3 regions of the Streptomyces speibonae genome follow, and region 1 is predicted to be linked to each of the others. Evidence: riboswitches for the same ligand, from Rfam matches in the RefSeq annotation. Region 1 holds a riboswitch; each other region holds the start of a gene.
The links. Region 1 has a riboswitch for cobalamin ahead of AC5L3C_RS08205 (energy-coupling factor ABC transporter permease). Riboswitches for the same ligand answer to the same signal wherever they lie in the genome.
Positions count from the first base shown of each region.

Region 2: it holds a riboswitch for cobalamin, as region 1 does, so the genes downstream of both, AC5L3C_RS29605 (cobalamin biosynthesis protein) here and AC5L3C_RS08205 (energy-coupling factor ABC transporter permease) in region 1, are expected to answer to the same signal.
Region 3: it holds a riboswitch for cobalamin, as region 1 does, so the genes downstream of both, AC5L3C_RS08765 (iron chelate uptake ABC transporter family permease subunit) here and AC5L3C_RS08205 (energy-coupling factor ABC transporter permease) in region 1, are expected to answer to the same signal.

Region 1 covers NZ_OZ480260.1:1,856,259-1,863,973, reverse strand. The annotation lists gene AC5L3C_RS08210 (energy-coupling factor ABC transporter substrate-binding protein) at 1-653, opposite strand, end outside; gene AC5L3C_RS08205 (energy-coupling factor ABC transporter permease) at 650-1,360, opposite strand; cobalamin riboswitch at 1,391-1,573, opposite strand; gene AC5L3C_RS08200 (ABC transporter substrate-binding protein) at 1,776-3,362, shown strand; gene AC5L3C_RS08195 (ABC transporter permease) at 3,383-4,351, shown strand; gene AC5L3C_RS08190 (ABC transporter permease) at 4,366-5,274, shown strand; gene AC5L3C_RS08185 (ABC transporter ATP-binding protein) at 5,271-6,242, shown strand; gene AC5L3C_RS08180 (ABC transporter ATP-binding protein) at 6,235-6,906, shown strand; gene AC5L3C_RS08175 (YciI family protein) at 7,133-7,693, shown strand.
Region 2 covers NZ_OZ480260.1:6,583,840-6,591,554, forward strand. The annotation lists gene cobN (cobaltochelatase subunit CobN) at 1-1,893, opposite strand, end outside; gene AC5L3C_RS29600 (cobyric acid synthase) at 1,890-3,437, opposite strand; gene AC5L3C_RS29605 (cobalamin biosynthesis protein) at 3,434-4,375, opposite strand; cobalamin riboswitch at 4,495-4,614, opposite strand; gene AC5L3C_RS29610 (hypothetical protein) at 4,806-5,027, opposite strand; gene AC5L3C_RS29615 (inorganic phosphate transporter) at 5,059-6,312, opposite strand; gene AC5L3C_RS29620 (class II aldolase/adducin family protein) at 6,460-7,155, shown strand; gene AC5L3C_RS29625 (alpha/beta hydrolase) at 7,312-7,715, shown strand, end outside.
Region 3 covers NZ_OZ480260.1:1,996,759-2,004,473, forward strand. The annotation lists gene AC5L3C_RS08755 (thiamine pyrophosphate-requiring protein) at 1-1,442, shown strand, start outside; gene AC5L3C_RS08760 (glycoside hydrolase family 11 protein) at 1,497-2,216, opposite strand; cobalamin riboswitch at 2,561-2,712, shown strand; partial or broken gene AC5L3C_RS08765 (iron chelate uptake ABC transporter family permease subunit) at 2,797-2,946, shown strand; gene AC5L3C_RS08770 (superoxide dismutase) at 3,085-3,735, opposite strand; gene AC5L3C_RS08775 (hypothetical protein) at 3,917-4,447, opposite strand; gene AC5L3C_RS08780 (CU044_2847 family protein) at 5,026-5,382, shown strand; gene AC5L3C_RS08785 (nSTAND1 domain-containing NTPase) at 5,383-7,715, shown strand, end outside.

The DNA.
Region 1 (7,715 bases):
GTCTCTGCGTTGGTGCCCGTGCCGGGGGTGGAGGCCGAGCCCGGTTCCGAGCCGATGTCCGCCCCTGAGCTGCCCGTCGCGCCCGTGCCGGGGGCCGGCCCTGAGCCGGCGGCCGACCCCGACCCCGGCCCTGGATCCGAGCCGGAGTCCGGTCCCCCCACGGCGTTCGACGGTGAGCCCGAGCTGGAGCTCGGCTCTGAGTCGGAGGCCGCGTCTTGAGCGGAACCTGTTCCTGGGCCGGTGGCCGGCCCCGAGCCGGAGGTCGGCCACCGGCTCGGGATCGGGGGAGGTCCCGGCTTCGGGCCGGCCCCGGCTGCCGGGGCCGTGTCCGGGGCGGCGACGGCCGTCACCGCTTGCGCCGCGCCCTGGCGGCGGCCGCGGCGGAGGCCGAAGTAGTAGGCGAGGATGCCCGCGCCGAGGGCCGCCTGGAGGGCGAAGAGGGCGGACTCGATCTCGCCGGACGGGGGTTCGTACAGCGGGGAGAACCACGGCTCGTAGTCCGGGTCGATCTCGGTGATCGCGGTCTCCGCCTCCGCGTCCGCGCCCGTGAACGGCTCCTCCTTGTGGTCGCCGAGCCCGAGCACCAGCGGCAGCACCGCGAGCGCGGCCACGAGGAGCAGCAGCAGGCCGTTGATCCTGGCGTTACGGCTCATCGGGCCACCGCCTCGGCCGACTCCGCCCGCTCGCGCCCGGCCACCGAGGACACGAGCACCCCGAGCCGCGTCAGTTCCCCCCGGCTGGACTGCACCAGCATGCGCATCACCAGCACGGTCAGCAGCCCCTCGCTCACCGCGAGCGGAATCTGCGTGACGGCGAAGATGGAGCCGAACTTGCCGAGCGCGCCCAGGAATCCGCTGCCCGGGTCGGGGAAGGCGAGCGCGAGCTGCACACTCGTCACGCAGTACGTCGACAGGTCGGCGACGAACGCGCCGAAGAACACCGCGACCATCAGCGGCGCCTCGTACCGGCGCAGCAGCCGGTAGACGCCGTACCCGGCCCACGGGCCGACGATCGCCATCGAGAAGACGTTGGCGCCCAGCGTGGTCAGACCGCCGTGGGCGAGCAGCAGCGACTGGAACAGCAGGGTGATGGTGCCCAGCACCGCCATGACCGGCGGCCGGAACAGCACGGCGCCCAGTCCCGTACCGGTGGGGTGGGAGCAACTGCCGGTCACCGACGGCAGTTTCAGCGCGGACAGGACGAACGTGAAGGCTCCCGACGCGCCGAGCAGCAGCGTGCTCTCGGGATGTTCCCGCACTTCACGGATGAGCGACCGGGCTCCGTGGACGACGAACGGCGCCGACGCGGCGCCCCAGGCGACCGCGTGCACCGGAGGCAGAAAACCCTCGGCTATGTGCATGGCTCAGCAGACCCTCTCCAGCACCTCGTGGATGGTTGACGCGCCTTGGCCGGTCTCCTGGCTGACGGGTACCACCGCCCGTGCTCCGCCTTCCCGGGTCCCGAAGGACCCAGTGGCTGCCCGTGAGGGCCGGAGCCGGACTTCCCGATCACAGTGGCGAGGGCCGCACCGGTATCGCACCGATTTCCCGTCACCAAGGCGTGGTGACAGTAGTGCCCGCACCGGCCCGGTGACAAGCGGTCACAGGGGGCGCGCGGACGGCGCCCGGCAGCTCGGACACCGGCGCACACCTGCGCACTTGACACACGCGGCGCCCATCGCAGGGCCGGGGGAGTGAAGGGCCGCCGTCCTGGGCAGAACCTTGCTGCATGTAATGTGCAACAGCGATATTCAGGCAACAGGGATGTGAGGATCGATGACGACCCGACGGATACGGGGCGCCGCCGCGGTGGCGATGGCCGGTGCGCTCGCCGCCTGTTCGGCGCCCGGCGACGGCGGAACGGACGACGGCGCGGCCGCCGATTCCGTCGTGATCGGGGTCTCCACCGAACCGGACACCCTCAGCCCCCTGCTCGGCTACGGCAAGGACGGCAACTCCAAGATCTTCGACGGGCTCCTCGCCCGGAACGCCGATCTCAGCCTGAAACCCGCGCTGGCGGCGTCGCTCCCCGAGGTCACCGACGGCGGCCGCACCTACACGTACACCCTGCGCGACGGCGTGGAGTTCAGTGACGGCGAGCCGCTCACCGCCGACGACGTGGTGTTCACCTACCGCACCGTCCTGGACGACAAGACCAACAACCCCGCCAAGAGCGAACTGGACGCCATCAAGGAGGTCCGGGCGGACGGCGACGACACGGTCGTCTTCACCCTGGACTACCCCTACGCGGGCTTCGCCGCCCGCACGGTCCTGCCCGTCGTCCCCGAACACATCGCAGGGAAGCAGGACCCCAACACCGGCGCCTTCAACACCGAACCGGTCGGCACGGGACCGTACGTCCTCACCGGCTGGAGCAAGGGCGAAAAGCTCACGTTCAAGGCCAATCCGGACTACTGGGGCGGCGCCCCCGAGGTGAAAAAGCTCACCATGGCGATCATCGCCGACGACGACGTCCGCGCCACCCGGCTGCGCTCCGGCGACCTGGACGGCGCCACCCTCCCGCCCAACCTCGCCGCCACCTTCGCCGACGACGACGGGCTCGGCACCCACCGGGCGACGAGCTACGACTTCCGCGCCGTCACCCTCCCCACCGGCAACCCGGTCACCGGCGACACCGCGATCCGGCGGGCCCTGGACCTCGCCGTGGACCGCGAGGCCATGGTCGACAAGATCCTCGACGGCGCCGGCCGCCCCGCCTACGGCCCGCTGCCCGTGGACGACCCCTGGTTCGCGAAGGGCATCGAACGCGACCAGGACCTCGACGAGGCGGGCCGCATGCTCGACAAGGCCGGCTGGAAGGCCGGTGAGGACGGCGTCCGCGCCAGGAACGGCCGCCGCGCCTCCTTCACCCTCTACTACCCCTCCGGCGACAAGGTCCGCCAGGACCACGCCCTCGCCTACGCCTCCGACGCAAAGAAGGCCGGCATCGAGGTGAAGGTCGAGAGCGCCACCTGGGAGGTCATCGAACCCCGGATGCACCGCGACGCCGTCCTCGCCGGCTTCGGCAGCACCGGCGACCCCGACTTCGGCCTCTACACCCTGCTGCACTCCTCCCTCGCCGGTGACGGCTTCAACAACATGGCCCGGTACGACGACCCGGCCGTGGACGAGGCCCTCGACACCGGCCGCCGCAGCCGCGACCCCGAGGTCCGCAAGAAGGCCTACGACGACCTCCAGCGCGCACTCGTCAAGAACCCCGGCTACACCTTCCTCACCCACATCGACCACGTGTACGTACTCGCCGACCGCTGGCAGGACCTGACCACCCAGACCGAACCGCACGAGCACGGCTTCGCCAGCGGCCCCTGGTGGAACGTCGAGGACTGGCAGCCGAAGGGATGACCGGCGCCCCCTGGGGAGCGATGGCACGGCTCACGGCACGGCGGGCCGTGCACGCCGTGCCGGTGCTCCTCGTCGTCACCTTCGGCGTGTTCGCCGTCGCCGCCGCCTCCCCCTTCGACCCCGTCAAGGCGTACGCCGGCACCGCCGCGCTCGGCGCCGACCAGGAGACCCTGGACCGGCTGCGGGAGAACCTCGGCGTGGACCGCCCGTTCACCGCCCGCTGGTGGGACTGGCTGACCTCCGCCCTCGGCGGCGACCTCGGCCGGTCCACCGTCATGCGCCAGCCCGTCACCGAGGTCATCGGCGAACGCCTGGCCTGGTCGGCGCTGCTGTGCGCGGTCGCGTTCGCCGTCGCCGTGCTGCTCGGCACCGTGCTCGGCGTGCTCGCCGCCCGCCGCCCCGGCTCCCTCCTGGACCGCGCGGTCACCTCCCTCGCGTACTGTCTGGAGGCGGCGCCGGTCTTCTGGATCGCCCTGCTCGCCGTCTGGCTGTTCGCCCTCGAACTGGACGTCCTGCCGGCCGGCGGCCTCACCGACACCGGCAGCGAACAGGTCACCTTCGGGCAGGTCACCCACCACCTGATCCTGCCCGCCGGCGTCCTCGCCGTCTCCCAGCTGCCCTGGTTCACGCTCTACGTCCGCCAGGGCGTCGGCGACGCCCTCGCGGAGGACCCCGTGCGCGGGGCCAGGGCCCGCGGCCTGAGCGAACGCACCGTCCTGCTCGGCCACGCCCTGCGCTCCGGACTGCTGCCCGTGCTCACCCTGATCGGCTCCCGCGTCCCCGAACTCATCACCGGCGCCCTGCTGGTGGAGAGCGTCTTCAGCTGGCCCGGCATCGCCGCCGCCACCGTGGAGGCGGCCACCGCCGTCGACTTCCCCCTGCTGGCCGCCCTCACCACCCTCGCCACCGTCGCCGTCCTCGCCGGAAACCTCCTCGCCGACCTGCTCTACGGGCTGGTCGACCCGAGGGTGAAGCTGAATGAGATGTGACTGACGTGACCGACATCAGCGTCGAGAAGGCCGGGCAACCGGACGCCGCCGGGTCCGCGGCCCCGACGGCATGGCGCGCGCACGGCACCGCCCGCCGCTCCACTCACACCCTGCGCCTGTGGGTCTCCGCCGCCGTGGCCGCCGTGACGGTCCTCGCGGTGCTGCTGGTACCGCCCCTGGTCCAGCTCGACCAGCAGGCCGTCGACCTGGCGGCGAAACTGCTGCCGCCGGGCTGGTCCCATCCCTTCGGCACCGACGACGTGGGCCGCGACCTGCTGCTGCGCTGCGTCTACGGACTGAGGGTGTCCCTGCTGGTCGGCATCGTCGCCGCGCTCACCGCCACGGTGATCGGCACCGTCGTCGGCGCCACCGCCGGAGCGCTCGGCGGCCGGGCCGACCGCGCGATCATGCGCCTGGTCGACACCCTGTCCTCCGTCCCGCACCTGCTCATGGGCATCTTCATCGTCGCCATGTTCCGGCCGGGCGTCTGGCCGGTGGTGATCTCCGTCGCCCTCACCCACTGGCTGTCCACCGCCCGCATCGTCCGCGCCGAGGTCCTCTCGCTGCGCTCCCGCCCCTACATCGACGCGGCCGTCTCCGGCGGCGCGTCCCGGTGGCGGGTGGCCGTCCGCCATCTCCTCCCCGGCGTCCTGCCCCAGGCCGGACTCGCCGCCGTCCTGATGGTCCCGCACGCCATGTGGCACGAGTCGGCCCTGTCCTTCCTGGGCCTGGGCCTGCCCACGCACACGGCCAGCCTCGGCACCCTCATCCAGGGCGCGCGCGGCTCCCTGCTCGCCGGACAGTGGTGGCCGACCCTCTTCCCCGGCCTCTTCCTGATCGTCCCCACGCTCGCCGTCGCCGGTCTCGCCGGAGTCTGGCGGGAGCGGATCAACCCCCGCCGCCGATCGGAGCTGATGCTGTGACCGAGCGACCCCCCGTGCTGTCGGTCCGCGGACTGTCCGTGCGCTTCCTGCTGCCCGGTGGCCGCCGGATCGCCGCCGTCACCGACGCGCACTTCGACGTGGCACCCGGCGAATGCCTCGCCCTGATCGGCGAGAGCGGCTGCGGCAAGTCCGTCCTCGCCTCCGCCCTGCTGGGCCTGCTCCCCGCCAACGCCCGGACGGCCGGCCACGCCCGCCTCGACGACCTCGACCTGCTCACGGCCGGCGAACGCGTCCTCGCCCGCACCGTACGGGGCCGCCGTATCGGTCTCATCCCGCAGAGCCCCGCCGCACACCTCACCCCCGTGCGCACCATCCGCTCCCAGCTGGAGGAGACGGTCGCCCAGCTCACCGGCGTACGCGGCCGCGCCGCCCTGCGCACCGCCGCCGAACGGGCCGCTGCCCGCGCCGAGTTCCCCACGGACCACCTCGACCGCCACCCGCACGAACTCTCCGGCGGCCTCGCCCAGCGGGCCGCCACCGCCCTGGCCCTCATCGGCGAGGCACCCCTGCTCCTGGCGGACGAACCCACCACCGGCCTGGACCGCGACCTGGTGGACCGCACCGTCGACGAACTGCGCCGCCACGTCGACGCCGGCCGGGCCCTGCTGGTGATCACGCACGACCTCGCGGCGGCCCGGCGCATCGCCGACCGGGTCGCGGTCATGTACGCGGGCCGCATCGTCGAACTGACCGCGGCGGACAGCTTCTTCGGCACCCCGGGCCCCCGCCACCCCTACAGCCGGGGCCTGCTGGAGGCGCTGCCCGACAGATCCTTCACCCCCATCCCGGGACTGCCCCCCGAACTGGGGGACCTCCCCGACGGCTGCGCCTTCGCCGCCCGCTGCGACCGCGCCACGGACGCCTGCACCGCCCTGCCGTCCTTCACCGGCTCGCTCGCCTGCCACCACCCGGTGCCGGCCCCCACCCGGAAGGAAATCCGTGCTTGAACTGCGCGCCGTCACCGCCGGATACGACCGCCGCGCCCCCGTCGTACGCGACGCGAGCCTCACCGTCGCCCCCGGCGAGGCCGTCGGCCTGCTCGGCCCCAGCGGCTGCGGCAAGTCCACCCTCGCCCGGGTCGCCGCCCTGCTGCACCGCCCGGACTCCGGCACCGTCGTCCTCGACGGCACCCCCGTGCACCGCTACCGTCACCGCGCCCCCCGCGCCCGGCGCACCGCCGTCGGCGTCGTCTTCCAGCAGCCCCGGCTCTCCGCCGACCCCCGTCTGCGCCTCGCCGACCTGATCGCCGAACCCCTGCGCGCGACCGGCCGCCGCGCCGACGTCGCCGGCCGGGTGGCCGAACTCGCCGGGACCGTCGGCCTGACCGCCGACCTGCTCACCCGCCGCCCCCACGAGGTGAGCGACGGCCAGCTCCAGCGCGCCTGCCTGGCCCGCGCGCTGGTCCTGCGGCCCCGCTGGCTGATCTGCGACGAGATGACCGCGATGCTGGACGCGTCGACGACGGCCGCGCTGGTCCGGGTGGTCGAGGACTACCGCACCGCGACGGGAGCCGGCCTGCTCTCGGTCGGCCACGACCGGACCCTGCTCACCCGCTGGTGCGACCGCACGCTCCACTGGGACACGGTGACCACGGCGGCCACTCCCGCCTGAGTGGCCGCTCCCGCCTGAGTGGCCGCTCCCGCCTGAGTGGCCGCTCCCGCCTGAGTGGCCGCTCCCGCCTGAGTGGCCGCTCCCGCCTGAGTGGCCGCTCCCGCCTGAGTGGCCGCTCCCGCCTGAGTGGCCACTCCCGACCGAGCGGCCTCTCCGGCCTGAAGGGAACCTCCCGCACCCCCGGCCGCGTCCGTACGAGGGGCCGCACGCACGCTCGGAGGGATCCATGGAGTTCTTCTGCTACCACCGGGACCGCCCAGGGTCCCTTCCCCTGCGCCGGGAACTGGGCGAGGCGCACTGGTCCTACATGGACCGCTACGCCGAGCGGCTCATCGCCCGCGGCCCCACCTTCGCCGACGACGGGGAGACCCCCACCGGCAGCGTCCACATCGTCGACCTGCCGGATCCCGCGGCGGCCCGCGCCTTCGCCTTCGACGAGCCGAACCAGCAGGCCGGCGTCTACCGGGACGTCCTGCTGCGCCGCTGGCACAACGTGTTGGGCCGGACCATGTGGGACTTCCCCGGCGGCCGCACCGGCGGCGAGCGCCACCTGGTCCTGGGGTTCGGCACGGGCCGGGCCCCGGAACTCGACGTGCCGGCCGCCGGCCGGGACGAACTGGACGAACTGATCGCCTACGGACCGCTGACGTCCGACGACGGCACGCTCTGGCTGGGCACCGCGGCCCTGGTCCGCGCACCGGACAGGGCCGCGGCCCGCGCCGTGCTGCCGCCGGACGGGTACGCCGTCGTCGAGGTCCACGCCTGGGAGTTCGGCGGACGCAGGTGACGAGGCACCCGCCGCCCGTACG
Region 2 (7,715 bases), 4.7 Mb from region 1:
GAACTCGTCGAACGCGTCGTCGTCCGGCTGGTCGTCCACGTGCAGGTCGTGGTGGAGCTCGGCCGCCTTCACCAGCGTCCAGATCTGCGCCCGTACCGCCGGTGCCTTCGCCGGGTCCAGGTCGCAGACCAGCGCGTACTCGTCGAGCAGCTGCTCCAGCTTGGCGAGATCGCCGTAGGTGTCGGCCCGCGCCATCGGCGGCACCAGGTGATCGACGACCGTGGCGTGCCCGCGCCGTTTCGCCTGTGTCCCCTCACCGGGGTCGTTCACGATGAACGGATAGACCAGCGGCAGGTCGCCGAGGACCGCGTCCGGCGCGCACCCGGCGCTCAGGCCCAGCCCCTTGCCCGGCAGCCACTCCATCGTGCCGTGCTTGCCCATGTGCACGACGGCGTCGGCGCCGAAACTGTTCTCCAGCCAGCGGTAGGCCGCCAGGTAGTGGTGCGACGGCGGCATGTCCGGGTCGTGGTAGATCGCGATCGGGTTCTCGCCGAAGCCGCGCGGCGGCTGGATCATCACCACGACGTTCCCGAACCGGAGCGAGGCGAGGACGATGTCGTCTCCGTCGACGTACAGCGACCCCGGCGGCTCGCCCCACGCCTGACGCATCCCCTCCCGAAGCTCCGGGTCCAGCTTCTCGAACCAGGCGCGGTAGTCAGCCGGCGGAACGCGTGCGGGCGCCGCCGCCAACTGGTCCTCCGTCAGCCACTCCACGTCGTGCCCGCCCGCCTCGATGAGCCGGTGGATCAGCTCGTCGCCCTCGGAAGGGTGGTCGGTGACCCCGTAGCCCGCCTCCCGCAGCGCGTCCAGCACCCGCACCGCCGAGGCCGGGGTGTCCAGCCCCACCGCGTTGCCGACCCGCGAGTGCTTCGTCGGGTAGGCGGTGAAGACCAGCGCCAGTTTCTTCTCGGCGTTCGGCTTGTGCCGGAGCGCCGCGTGGCGTACGGCGATCCCGGCCACCCGCGCGGCCCGCTCCGGGTCGGCGACGTACACCGGGACGTCGTCGGGGCCCTGCTCCTTGAAGGAGAACGGGACCGTGACGAGGCGGCCGTCGAACTCCGGGATGGCGACCTGCATCGCCGCGTCCATGGGGGACAGGGCCGCGTCGGACTCCTCCCACGCGGCGCGCGACGAGGTCAGGCAGAGCCCTTGCAGCACCGGCACGTTCAGATCGGCGAGCGCCCCGATGTCCCACGCCTCCTCGTCACCGCCCGCCGACGCCTGCGAGGCGTGCGTGCCGCCGGCCGCGAGCACGGTGGCGACCAGCGCGTCGGCCCGCGCCAGCAGCTCGTACAGCCCCGGGTCGGCGCCGCGCAGTGAACCGCAGTACACGGGAAGGGCGTTGGCGCCCCGTGCCTCGATCGCGTCGCACAGCGTGTCCACGAAGGCGGTGTTGCCGCTCAGTTCGTGCGCCCGGTAGAAGAGCACGCCGACGGTGGGGCGGCCCTCGACCGGGGCCCGCTCCCCGTGCAGCCCGAACTCCGGCATCGGGCGCGGCTGTTCGAACCCCTCGCCGGTCAGCAGCACGGTGTCCGACAAGAACCGGGCCAGTTCGGTCAGGTTGCCGGGGCCGCCCTCGACGAGGTAGCGCAGCGCTTCGGCGACCACCCCTGCGGGCACGGTCGACTCGGCCATGAGTTCCGCGTCGGGTACGGCCTCCCCGCCGAGCAGCACCGCCGGGATCCCGGACGCCTTCAGCGCGGCGAGTCCGTCCTCCCAGGCCCGCTTGCCGCCGAGCAGCCGTACGACGGCGAGGTCCGCGCCGTCGAGCAGCGCGGGCAGCTCGTCGGCCACGTCCACGCGGGTCGGGTTGCCGATCCGGTAGGAGGCGCCGGAGGCACGGGCCGCCAGGAGGTCCGTGTCGGCGGTCGACAACAACAACACAGTGCTCATGCGGGCGCTCCCGGTGGAATGAAGGGCAGTCCTTGCGGCGCGCCGGACTCGATGAGCCGCCACAGCGCGTCCGTGTCCGCGTGCTGTTCGATCAGGTCGCCGAGCCGGTCGAGCTGCTCCTCGCGCAGCGCGGCGAACGAGGTGCCGGGGGCCGGTACGAAGCGGCGTCCCGAGGCCCGCGCCACCTCGCGCAGGAAGGCCCGCCGGAAGCCGTCCGACTCCAGCGAGCCGTGCCAGTGGGTGCCCCAGGTCTGCCCGGCCCGGCAGCCGTCCAGGAAGGGTTCCCCTCCCAGTACTTCGGCGACCCCGTGATGGATCTCGTAGCCCTCGACGGGCTCCCCGAGGGCTTCCCCCACGGGCCGGGCGAGCGTCTTGCCGTCGGCGAAACGCACCCGTACGGGCAGCACGCCGAGCCCGTCGACGCGCCCCTGCCGGCTCTCCACGTGGTCCTCGATCTGTTCCCCGAGGATCTGGAAGCCCCCGCAGATCCCCAGCACGGGGCGCCCCTCGGCCGCCCGCCGCCGCAGCGCGTCCGCCAGTCCGCGCTCCCGCAGCCACTCGAGCGCCCGCACGGTACCGCGCGTTCCGGGCACCACCGCGAGGTCGGCGTCGGCCAGTTCCTCGGGCCGGTCCACGAACCGCACCACGACGCCCGGTTCGGCGGCGAGCGCGTCCACGTCCGTGAAGTTGGACATCAGCGGCACCGCGCACACGGCGACCCGCAGCACGTCCTCGCCGGCCGGCGCGGCGACCGCGGACTCCCGTACGGCGCCGCGCAGCGACACCCTCCCCCACTCTCGGCTTCGCTCGAGCGGGGGGACCCCCATCCCGTCCTCCTCGTCGATGCCGAGGCCGTGCCGGAAGGGCAGCACGCCGTACGTCCGCCGCCCGGTCAGACCGTGCAGCATGTCCAGGCCGGGTTCCAGCAGCGAGACGTCGCCGCGGAACTTGTTGACCAGGAACCCGGCGACCAGCCGCTGGTCCTCGGGCGAGAGCAGCGCCACCGTGCCGAAGAACGACGCGAAGACACCGCCCCGGTCGATGTCGCCGACCACGAGGACCGGCAGTCCGGCGCCCCGGGCGATCCCCATGTTCACGATGTCGGTGCGCCGCAGATTGATCTCGGCCGGGCTGCCGGCACCCTCACAGATCACCGCGTCATACGTGCCCCGCAACCGCTCCAGACAGTCAAGGACCGTGCCCAGCAGCCGCTGCTGGCGTCCGCCGTGGTATCCGCGGGCGCTCATCTCGCCGACGGGCCGGCCCAGCAGCACCACCTGGCTGGACCGTTCGCCGCCCGGCTTGAGCAGCACCGGGTTCATCAGCGCGGTCGGCTCGAGGCGGCAGGCCTGGGCCTGCATGGCCTGCGCCCGTCCGATCTCGGCGCCCTCCCGGGTCACGAACGAGTTCAGCGACATGTTCTGCGCCTTGAACGGGGCGACCTTCACGCCCTGCCGCACCAGCCACCGGCAGATCCCGGCGGTCACCACACTCTTGCCGGCGTCCGAGGTGGTCCCGGCGACCAGCAGACCTCCACCGCTCACGACGCACGTCCCTTCACGACGCTCCGCGCGGCGACGCCGGCGGCGAGCGCGAGCCAGCCGACCCGCCGCGAGAGCCGTACCGCCCGATCGATGTCGGACACGTTCACGGCGCGTCCGCCGCCGCCCAGGACCGGCCGGTGCTCGACCCGTCCGCCGTAGGAGAGAGTGCCGCCGAGCCGTACGCCGAGCGCGCCCGCGAAGGACGCCTCGACGGGACCGGCGTTGGGGCTCGGATGCTTCGCCGCGTCCGCGCGCCAGGCCCGTACGGCCCCGCGCGGGTCCGGTCCCGCGAGCGCGGCGAGTACGGCGGTCAGCCGCGCCCCCGGCCAGCCGGCGACGTCGTCGAGGCGGGCGGAGGCCCAGCCGTAGCGGCGGTGGCGGGGCGACTTGTGACCCACCATCGCGTCCAGGGTGTTGACGGCCCGGAACCCCACCAGGCCCGGCACCCCGGCGACGGCGCCCCACACCAGCGCGCCCACCACGGCGTCGGAGGTGTTCTCGGCGACGGACTCCACCACCGCGCGGGCGATGCCGTCGGCATCCAGCGCCTGCGGGTCCCGGCCGCACAGATGGGGCAGCCGGGCGCGGGCCGCCTCGACGTCCCCGGACTCCAGGGCGCGCCCGATGGCGCGGGCCTCCCGGGCCAGCGAGGTGCCGCCGACGACGGCCCAGGTGGCGACGCCGGTCAGGGCAACGGAAGCGGCGGGACTACGGCGTACGGCGCGGGCGGCGAGGCTCGCGAGCGTGACGGCGCCGCCGACGCACACGGCGGTGTGCACGGCCCCGCGGCCCCGGTCGTCGCGCCACAGCACCCGCTCCACGGCAGCCGCGGCCCGCCCGAAAGCGGCGACCGGATGCCCGCGGCGGGGATCGCCGAGCAGCAGGTCGCCGAGGAGGCCGGCGGCGGCGCCGTACGCGAACACGCGGTCGGCACCCATGGGTTCAGCCGGTGACGGATCCGGAGGGAGCGGCCCCGGAGCGGGGCGGTGTGTCGCTGGTCGACCTCAACAGGCAGCCGCGCATGGCGATATGTCCTCACTCAGGGTGTCCACGCCCTGGTTCGACGAGACCGGCGGCGAGAGTTCCTGGCTCCCCGGGTGGCTCACCCCGGTGACAGTGGCGGGACCGCGCCGGATTCGCACCGGCTTCCTCTCCTGCCGCCGTATTGGCTGAGGCAGTCCACCACGGCCCCCGAAGGGCCGTCAACTTGCCGTTGACCTGCGAGGCTGAAGTGTGCTGAGGCCCACAGAGGGGCGCCGGTGGGTGAACCGGGGACGGGCGCGCACACGCCGGCGGGCGGTGCGGGAGCTCCGGCTCCCGCACCGCCCGCCGGACGGACGCGCTGTGCGGTCAGGCCGCCATGACCCGTCAGGCCATGATCAGGTAGATGCCGTACCCCACCGCCGCCGCGCACGCCGCGAAGCAGGCGTACGCGCCGGTGACCGCCAGGGCCGCGGGCCGGCCCTGTGCGGCGGCCCGCTCGCGGTGGGACAGACCGGAGATGCCGAGGGTGAACAGGCCCACCAGGGCCACCGTGACCACGAGGCTGACGCCGAAGACGGAGCCGAGGGCCGCCCAGTCGATTTTCATGGTGCTCTACTTCCTTCGTACCGGGTCGCGGTCAGACGGTGGTCCTGGCCGACGGGGTCGCCGGGTCGGCGGACTCCGGGGCCGGGATCGTGACCGAGATCTCGTCGGCCACGGTGCCCGCCGGGGGAGGCGTCACCGCGGCCATGGCCTGCGTCACCACGCCGGACGGCTCCGCGTCCGGCACGTCGTGGTCGTTGACGTTGGTGTGGTCGACGACCTCGCGCCGGGAGACCTTCCAGATCGCGGCACTGGAGGCGATCAGGAAGACGGCCACGAGGGCGGTGCCCCAGTCGCCGAAGCCGCAGATCCACTCGGCGAGCGCGGCGACCAGGGCCGCCGCCGGCAGCGTCAGGCCCCAGGCGACGAACATCCGGGTGGCGGTCGACCAGCGCACCACACCGCCCTTGCGGCCCAGGCCCGCGCCCATCACGGAACCGGAAACGGAATGCGTGGTGGAGAGGGAGAAGCCGAGGTGCGAGGAGGCCAGGATGACCGTCGCGGCGCTGGTCTGGGCGGCGAAGCCCTGCTGCGGCTGGAGGTCGGTCAGGCCCTTGCCCATGGTGCGGATGATGCGCCAGCCGCCGAGGTAGGTGCCCATGGCGATGGCGAGGCCCGCGGAGAGGATGACCCACAGCGGCGGGTCGGAGTCGGGGGCGAGGGTGCCGCCGGTCACCAGGGCGAGGGTGATGATGCCCATCGTCTTCTGGGCGTCGTTGGTGCCGTGGGCCAGGGAGACCAGGCCGGCGGAGGCGATCTGCCCGGCGCGGTAGCCCTTCTCGGCGGCCTTGCCGTCGGCCTTCTTGCCCAGGCGGTAGGTGAGCCGGGTGGCGAACATCGCGGCGAGTCCGGCCACCAGCGGGGCGGCGATCGCGGGGATCAGCACCTTGGTGACGAGGACGTCGCCGTGCACCCCGCCGAAGCCGGCGGAGGCGACCGTGGCGCCGATCAGACCGCCCATGAGGGCGTGCGAGGAACTGGACGGCAGACCGACCAGCCAGGTCAGGAGGTTCCAGAGGATCGCGCCGACCAACGCGGCGAAGATGACCTCGGGACGGATGCCGGCCTCGTCGACGAGGCCCTTGGAGATCGTGTTGGCGACCTCCACCGAGAGGAATGCGCCGACAAGGTTCAGTACGGCGGACATGGCCACCGCGACCTTGGGCTTGAGCGCACCGGTCGAAATGGTTGTTGCCATCGCGTTCGCGGTGTCGTGGAAACCGTTCGTGAAATCGAACGCGAGTGCGGTTACCACCACAATCGCGAGGATCAGCGAGAAGCTTTCCATTTACCCAGGCAATCGTTCGAGGTCATTGGCTGATCGAACGTAGGTAACCTGGGTGAACGGAAGATGAACTGGAACGGGCATCGGGGTGACCGTAAGAGGGGGTGGCCGCTCCGCCGGATGGCCGGGGCCGACTGGCAGGATCGCGCCATGACTGAGCAGCTGCGGAACGGCCGGAGACACGCGGACGAGGACGAGGCGCGTGCCTGGGTGGAGCTGGTGGAGACCGCGTGCCGGAGCGTCGCCGACGGACTCGTCGTCGGCACCTCCGGCAACGTCTCCGTGCGGGTCGGCGAGACGGTCCTGGTCACCCCGTCGGGGGTACCGTACGACCGGCTGACGCCGGACGACGTGACCGGGGTCGACCTGGCCGGCCGGCAGGTGATCGGCACGCTCCTCCCGACCAGCGAGCTGCCCATGCATCTGGCGGTGTACCGCACGACCGGCGCGCGTGCCGTCGTGCACACGCACGCCGTGCACGCCACGGCCGTCTCCACGCTCGTCGACGAGCTGCCGCTGATCCACTACATGGCGGCGGCACTGGGCGGCCCCGTCCGGGTCGCCCGCTACGCCACGTACGGCACCGACCGGCTGGCCGAGCACATGCTCCGCGCCCTCGACGGCCGCACCGGCTGCCTGCTGCGGAACCATGGCACGGTCACCCACGGCACGACCCTCGGCCAGGCCTACGACCGCACGGCCCAGCTCGAATGGATGTGCCGGGTCTGGCTGACGGCGTCCTCGGTCCCGGGCCTGACCCCCCACCTCCTGACCCGCGAGCAGTTGACGGAGGTGAGCGAACGCCTGACCGGCTACGGCCAGCATGGCAGCCCCTCCGGCGCTTGAGGAGCGGGGGAGCGGGGGCCGGGGGGAGCGGGGGGCCGGGGGGGGAGCGCCCCCGGACCGGGACGGGAAGGGGCGACGGGGGGCGAAAACACCCCCCGGCCCCCACCTGAACCGGCCCACTGGCCGGGTACCCGTCCCGACGTGACACTGGAAACCGTGCGCACTGTCAGAGCGACGGCCGCTGCCGTCACCGCCGTGATGGGCGCCGGCGCCGCCGCCGTGGCCGCCGGGCGCTTCGCCAGCGACGCCGCCCTCAGGATCCCGCCCGGCGGCCCCCTGCCCACCGAGCCCGCACTCACCGTCCACGCCACCGCCGCCGGCCAGGTCACCCTCACCCGGGACCTCGCCGCCCTCCGCCCCGGCCGCCACGGTCTCGCCGGCAACGGCTTCCACGCGGTGGTCGGACCCGTGCTGTCCGGCACCTCCAACCCCGCCGACACCGTCGTGCGCCGGCTGGAGCGCGTCACGCACGGCACCCTGGAACCCGGCGACCGTGCCTGGCTCACCCCGGCCGTATGCACCGGCGACCCGGGCACCGCCCTCGGCCTGGACCACACCGA
Region 3 (7,715 bases), 140 kb from region 1:
CCGTCCCCGAGCAGCTGCCGAACCTGATCGACCGTGCCCTGCGCACCGCGTACGCCCGGCGCACGGTCACCGCGGTCATCGTCCCCGGCGATGTGCAGGAACTGGACTACAGCCCGCCCACGCACGCCTTCAAGATGGTGCCCTCGAGCCTCGGTCTCGGCCGGTACGCGCCGGTGCCGGCCGAGGAGGACCTCCAGCGGGCGGCCGACGTGCTGAACGCCGGCGAGAAGGTGGCCGTCCTCATCGGGCAGGGCGCCCGCGGCGCACGCGAGGAGGTCGAGCGGCTGGCGGACGTCCTCGGCGCCGGGGTGGCCAAGGCGCTGCTCGGCAAGGACGCCCTGCCGGACGACCTGCCCTACGTCACCGGCTCCATCGGCCTGCTGGGCACCCGCCCCTCCTACGAGCTGATGCAGGAGTGCGACACCCTGCTGATGATCGGCTCCAGCTTCCCGTACACGCAGTTCATGCCGGAGCTGGACCAGGCGCGGGCCGTGCAGATCGACATCGACCCGCACATGATCGGCCTGCGCTACCCGAACGAGGTCAACCTCGTCGGCGACGCCCGCGAGACCCTGCGCCGCCTGCTGCCCAAGCTGCACCGCAAGCAGGACCGGGCCTGGCGGGAGAAGACCGAGAAGAACGTGGCCCGCTGGTGGGAGATCATGCAGCGCCGCGCCGCCGTCGGCGCGGACCCGGTCAACCCGGAGTACGTCGTGCACGCCCTGGACGGCAAGCTCCCCGACGACGCCATCCTCACCGCCGACTCCGGCTCGGCCGCCAACTGGTACGCCCGGCACCTGCGGCTGCGCGGCCGCATGCGCGGCTCCCTGTCCGGCACCCTGGCCACCATGGGCCCCGGGGTGCCGTACGCCATCGGCGCGAAGTTCGCCCACCCCGACCGGCCCGCGATCGCCCTGGTCGGCGACGGCGCCATGCAGATGAACGGCATGATGGAGCTGGTCACCGCCGCGAAGTACTACCGCGAGTGGTCCGACCCGCGGCTGATCGTGGCGGTGCTGAACAACGGCGACCTCAACCAGGTCACCTGGGAGATGCGCGCCATGTCCGGCGCCCCCCAGTTCGAGGAGTCGCAGCACATCCCCGACCTCCCCTACGCCGACATCGCCCAGCGCATCGGCCTGGACGGCGTACGCGTGGAGAAGCCCAAGCAGGTCGAGGCCGCGTGGGACCGGGCGCTGGCAGCCGACCGGCCCTTCGTCATCGACTTCCGCACCGACCCGGCCGTCCCGCCGATCCCGCCGCACGCCTCGCTCGACCAGATCGAGGCGGCGGCCACCGCGATCCTCAAGGGCGACAGCGACCGCGGCTCGATGGTGAAACAGGGCCTCAAGGCCAAGGTCCAGGACCTGCTCCCCGGCACCCGCCACCGCGACGACCGGCCGGGCGCCGGCAAGCACGACAGCACCGGGGAGAACACGTGACGCGGGCCCCGTCACGAGGACGGGGCCCGCGGCCGCCGGTGCGCGGGACGAACGTCAGCCGCTGACCGTGATGTTGGAGCTTCCGCTGCTCTGGAAGCCCTCGGTGGCCATGATCATGTAGTACCGGAACTCGCCCAGGTTCATGCCCGCGCGCGCCCAGGCGTCGAAGTGGTTGCCGGTGGTGATGGTGCCGGAGCCGATCACCTTCGACTGCCGGACGCTCCAGTACTGGTCGAAGGTGCGGGTGCCCTCGACGGAGGGGGCGTTGTAGCGCGTCGTCTTGTAGATGTCGTACGTGCCGCCGTCGCTGTAGACGGTGCCCCGGTGCTCGCCGGTGGGCCGGTAGCTGCCCCAGTTGTCGACGATGTAGTACTCCACCAGCGGGTTCGACGTCCAGCCGTAGAGACAGCCGTAGCCGTTGCCCGACGGGTTGAAGTAGCCGCTGTAACGGACCGTCCTGCGCCCGCCGTTGCCCCAGCCCTTGCCCGCGACGAAGTTGCCGCAGTTGGTCCACTGGGTGCTGTAGCTGCCGCCGCCGTTGAGCGTCATGGAGACGGAGCCACCGCCGTCGGTCCAGAACGAGTAGTACATGCCGTCGTAGCCGGTCTGGTTGGTCGTGATGGTGGTGGCGGCGTGGGCGGTGCCGGGCAGCAACAGTCCGGACGCGGTGGCGAGCGCGGCGGTGCCGGCGCCGAGGAAGCCGCGCCGGCTCAGGCCGCCGAAGGGAGCGGGGTTCTGCTGAAACTGGTCCTGCTGCGTGCCGTCCTTGTGCATGCGTCCTCCCGATGAAGGCTGGTGGGGGGCGGGCGGCCGGGGCCTGCCCGCGGGCCTTGCAGGGAAGTCTTCGGAGACCGCCATGAGCCTGTCAACAGTTTCGACCAAGTTTCGGAAACATTTCCTTCACATGGAGAGGGTTGAGATGTGGCATATTCGCAGTTCAGATAGCCTCCTACGCGACTCACCTCCTTCAGCGCATGGTGATGTGAATGCATAACACCGCAATCAAGAGAGCAGAGGGCGAAACTTTCGGACACGCGTGCCGAGGCGCGAGGGGGCGTGCGCGTGAAGCTCCGCCCATGCGCCCTTTTGCCCTGAGCCGGGCGGCTCGCAGGATCACCGGTTCATCACCGCGACGGGAAACAGGAAGCCGGTGCGAATCCGGCACGGTTCCGCCACTGTGACCGGGGAGTTGCCCCCGTCCACACGCCACTGCGCACCGCGCGGGAAGGCCAGGGGGAGGAGCGTCGATCCGGGAGTCAGGACGCTGGCCTGCCGCGGGCCCGATCCGAGGAGCGCGGACTCCCCAGGAGGCTTCACGTGTACGACGGCATGTCCCGTCCCCCGCTGTTCACCCCTGGACGTGGCCCGCTTCCGGGCCCGCATGTTCGTGCTGCTCTCCCTGGTCACCGGCGTCATCGTCGCGGCGTGCGGACCGATCGGCTTCGTCGGCCTGATGCTGCCGCACACCGTCCGCCTCGCCGTCGGCGGCGACCACCGCCGCGTGTGCCGGCGGCCGCGCCCTTCCTCCCTCCCCCCGAGTGAACACGGAAGGGGCCCGCGCGAGCGATCACTCACGCGGGCCCCTTCGTCGCGCCTGCCGTGAAGGGTGAGAAGACGATCACGAGCAGGACGTCTGTCGCGGCTACAGGCGCAGAAGCAGACTGTCGCCCCGCTCCTTGGCCGCGGCGTACCGCTTCGCCACGTCCTGCCAGTTGACGACCTGCCACATGGCCTCGATGAAGTCCACCTTCTGGTTCCTGTACTGCAGGTAGAAGGCGTGCTCCCAGGCGTCGAAGACGAGGACGGGGGTGGAGCCCTGCCCGACGTTGCCCTGATGGTCGTAGACCTGCTCGACGATCAGCCGGCCGCTGAGCGGCTCGTGGGCGAGCACGCCCCAGCCGGAACCCTGCGTGGTGGCGGCGGCCTTGGACAACTGGGCCTTGAAACCGGCGAAGGAACCGAACGACTCGGTGATCGCGTCGGCCAGTTCCCCGACACCGTCCCGGGCGAGGGGCTCGCCGCCACCACCGTCCTTCGGACCGGTCATGTTCTGCCAGTAGACCGAGTGCAGGATGTGCCCCGAGAGATGGAACGCCAGGTTCTTCTCCAGGCCGTTGACCGCCCCCCACGCCTCCTTGTCCCGCGCCTCGGCCAACTGCTCGAGGGTGTCGTTGGCCCCCTTCACATACGCCGCGTGGTGCTTGTCGTGGTGCAGCTCGATGATCTCCGGACTGATGACCGGCGCGAGCGCCGAGTAGTCGTACGGGAGCTCCGGGAGCGTGTAGAGCGCCATGCCCAAGGTCCGCCCTTCGACGTTATTGCAAGTTATGTGCAACTGCATCATACCGGCAAGTGTGGCGGGCCGTCGTACATGAGTGGGACTGGAGGAGGATGGCCGCCCAGGGCCAGGCGGCTTCGTATCCGGACCACGCAATGGCCGCCGGTCGCGAGCTCGCCAGGCGGAGGGAGACGATTCACTCCCGGTGGTCAGTGATGAACGTGTGAATGACCTGAGTCAGGCGGCGGCGGTCCCGCTCCGTCAGATGTGAGGCCTCCCCCACCTGTGCGAGGAAATAGCTCAGGCTCGCAGTGCAGATGTCTCCCTGCCGGTCCGGCAAGCTGCATGAGATGGACTTCCCGGCCGGATTCCCCTGCGTGACGGTGGACACGAACAGCGCGACCGTGTCATAGCGGGAGTCTCTGCCCCAGAGATACGAGCTGGAGCCGGCCTGAACCCGGACGAGCGAGGCATGCAAGTTGCGGACACCGGTCGACAGAGGGGTCACCTCTTCATCCGGCGGTTTGGTGCAGTCCGCGCCTGGTGACAACCGGGCGACCTCGGGAAGGTACTCACAGCCGTAAACCGACGAGTAGGCGGCCCCGGCCGGGGCGAATGCTTCCGACACCCCCGAACGGCCGTCGTCCGCCCCCATGAAGAAGTGGATGCTGCTGGCTCCGAAGACGAAGTGACAGGTCCCTGTTTCGGGACCGAGTATGTACTGCACGGCGTCACCGCGTCCGGCCCGTATACCGGCGACGGCCGCCCCTCGGGGAAGAGTCAGTGGGCTCGGCAGACGGACGGAGTCCGGTATGGGGTCATCCGTGGGTACGGCGTAGGCGGACCTGTTCTCGCAGGTTCGGACATGCACCACCGTCTCCACGGCGCCGTCCGTGGCGGAACGGCCGGAGGACGCGGGCGGGTCGGGGCGCTCCGGTGAATCGGAGCAGCCTGTGACGAGCAGGACGACGGCCAGGACCGCCGCGCCCACCAACCCGGCCGCGTGTGATCTCGGGCCAGGTCGTCGGGCCGCCCACGAACCACTGTCTGAGAACCAGTCCGGCCGCACTCCGTGCATGAAAGTGACTGCTTCCTCGTCAGGACCGCACGCCGCTTCCGCAGCGGCATCCCGTCAGCCCTTGCCACCTGATGCCCAGTTGAAGACGCAAGGGACCGCCGTCAGCGGTTTTCCAACGCGTGCCGAAGAAACGGTGAGCCGGGTCGGACACTGCACTGTCATGGGAACTACTGGCAGGTTACAACGGTATGCGAGAGGACCAACAGTGGTGCAACGGAGGCGAGTTGATGCAGTCGGTGGACAGATTGCCCTTGGAGGACGGCGGGGAGATCGTGTTCGAAGTGGTGCCGGGTACCGTCCGTCCGGCCGGGGAAGGCCCGGTGCAGGCCGGGAGGGTGACGGACGCGGTGAGGAGGGCGCCGGCGACGCTGCAGGAGGCACTCCGACCGGTCCGGGACATGACGCGTGCCGTGGTGACGCAATTGCGGGATGCCGGACCGGCCGAGGTCGAAATCGAGTTCGGACTGGACCTCTCAGGTCAGGTCGGCGTGATCGTCAACAAGGGTGAGGCGGCCGCTCACTTGAGGATCAGAGCCTTGTGGCGGGGTGAAGCATGCACGGGCGACGGCGTGCGAGCCGAATAGATGTCGGCCCACGAGAGCCGCTCCGCTCCCGGCGCCGGAGAGCCTCAGGACCTGCCCAGGGGTGCGGGCTCGGGTGCGGCTCCGGCCTCCGCGGTGGCCGCTGCCGTGGCGCAGATCGTTGCCGCGGACGGCGCAGTGACAGGTGCAGGGTTCCTGGGAGGCGAGAGCCTGGTCATCACGTGTGCTCACGTGGTGCACATGGCCGGCAGCGGCCCCGGCGGCCGGGTCACCTTGTGCTTTCCTCACCTGCCGGATGCACCACGGGTCGAAGGAACAGTTCTGGCCGATGCATGGCGCGCCCCGGAGAAGGAGGACATCGCGGCTGTGCGCCTGGAAAAGGTACCCGTCGGGGGCCGCCCGATGTCTCTCGGGTCGAGTGCCGGATGTTCGGGTCACCGGATCTCCTCGTTCGGATTTCCCGCCCAGGCTTTCAGCGGCGGCCACTTCGGTTATGGCACAGCCGGTGACCGGCTGCCCGGGGGCCGAACGGGAACCCTGCTGCAGTTGACGGGTGCGAACGACCTGACGGCGGGCTTCAGCGGCGGACCGGTGGTCGACGAGGTGACCGGCCTGGTCATCGGGATGGTCTCCGCGTTCACCCACCCCGACCCGCACCACCGAGGGCTGGGCGTCGCCTACGCGACGCCTGCCGAGGTGCTACGGAAGGTGGTGCCGGAGCTGGCGGAGCACAAGGTGCTCCCCTACCCAGGGCTGGCGCCGTTCACCGAGCAGGACGCCGCATGGTTCCACGGCCGGCAGACCGCGGTGCACGGCCTACTCGAACGCTTGCGCCGCCACCGGCTGATCCTGGTGCTCGGCCCGTCCGGTGCGGGGAAGTCCTCCCTCGTCCGGGCCGGAGTGATCCCTGCGCTGGCCGACGGCGGGCTGCCCGGCAGCGACCGATGGCTCCATGTCCTGGCCCGGCCCGGCCAGAACCTGCTGGAGGAGTTGGAACGGTCCGGCCTGGGGGGTGCCGCGATCGATGGCATGGGGCCGGCGGTGGACCGTTGTCTGGCGGCGGCACGGGGGGACCGGTTGTTGCTGGTCATCGACCAGTTCGAGGAACTCCTCATCCAGTCGGCGGCCGATGACCTGGGCCCCGGCCCTCCCCCGTCCGTCGTTGCGGAACTCATCGCGGCGATCGACGCACACCCCGTACTCAGCGTCGTACTCGTCATGCGGAACGACTTCTATCCACGCCTGGCAGATCTGTGCCCCGGCTTGCTGGAGGCGGCCAAGGCCGGATCACTGGACGTGTCCGCCCAGCTCACCGTGTCCGAACTGCGCGAGATCGTCATCCGGCCGGCGCAGGACGCCGGAGCACGCTTCGAGGAAGGTCTGCCGGAGCGCATCATCGAGGACTTCCGAGCCGCCGATCCAGAGGGCCGTACGCCTGCCACACTTCTGCCCCCTCTTCAACTCGCGCTGGCCGAACTGTGGGAGCGCCGCACCCACGGCCGTATCACCCACGACGCCTACCAGCGCATCGGCGAGGTCACCGGCACTCTGACCACCTGGTGCAACACCGCCCTCAACGCTCTGCCCGCCGGCCATCGGACCACCGCACAGCGCGTCCTCACGGCGCTGGTCCACCCTGCCGACGCCGCACACGGCATACCGGCCACCCGTCAGCGAGTCACCCTGGCCCGTCTGCGCACACTCTCCCAGGACGCCAGGGAGGCACCGTCCGTTGCGAGTACCGTTTTCGACGAGGTCATAACCGCGCTGAGCCGTGACCGCATCATCACCACGAGCACCCCTCCCGGCACAGAAGGGCGCCCGGGTGAGCCCGTCGCGGAACTCATTCACGACGCACTCATACGTGACTGGAGCGACCTGCGTGCTTGGATGGCGCGCGACCGCCGCTTCCAGACGTGGCTGCACCAGGTGACCGGACTGCGCAACCGGCACGCAGACACCGGACTGGCCGCGGACCTGCTCGTCGGCACTGCCCTCGCAGAGGGACTGGAGTGGGCCCGGCAGCGCTCGGTTCCCGCCGAGATCGCCGCCTTTCTGACCGCGAGCGAGAACCACCAGCAATCCGTCGTCCGTCGCGCTCAACGCCTCAACGCTCTCCTGGTCTTCCTCCTGTCCCTCACCCTTGTCGTCGCCGGCGTGGCCGTCTGGCAGCGCCAGGAAGCGCTCGACGCCCAGCACCGAGCACAGTCCCGGCAACTCGCCGCGCAATCCCAAGCTCTCCTGGGCACCGCGCCCGACCTGGCGTCGCTCATGGCGATCCAGGCATACCGGATCTCACCCACCGCGGAAGCACGCGCCGGACTCCTGCGCGCGGCTGACCTCGGACTCGCTCACCTCCTCGGCGCGCGCGGCGG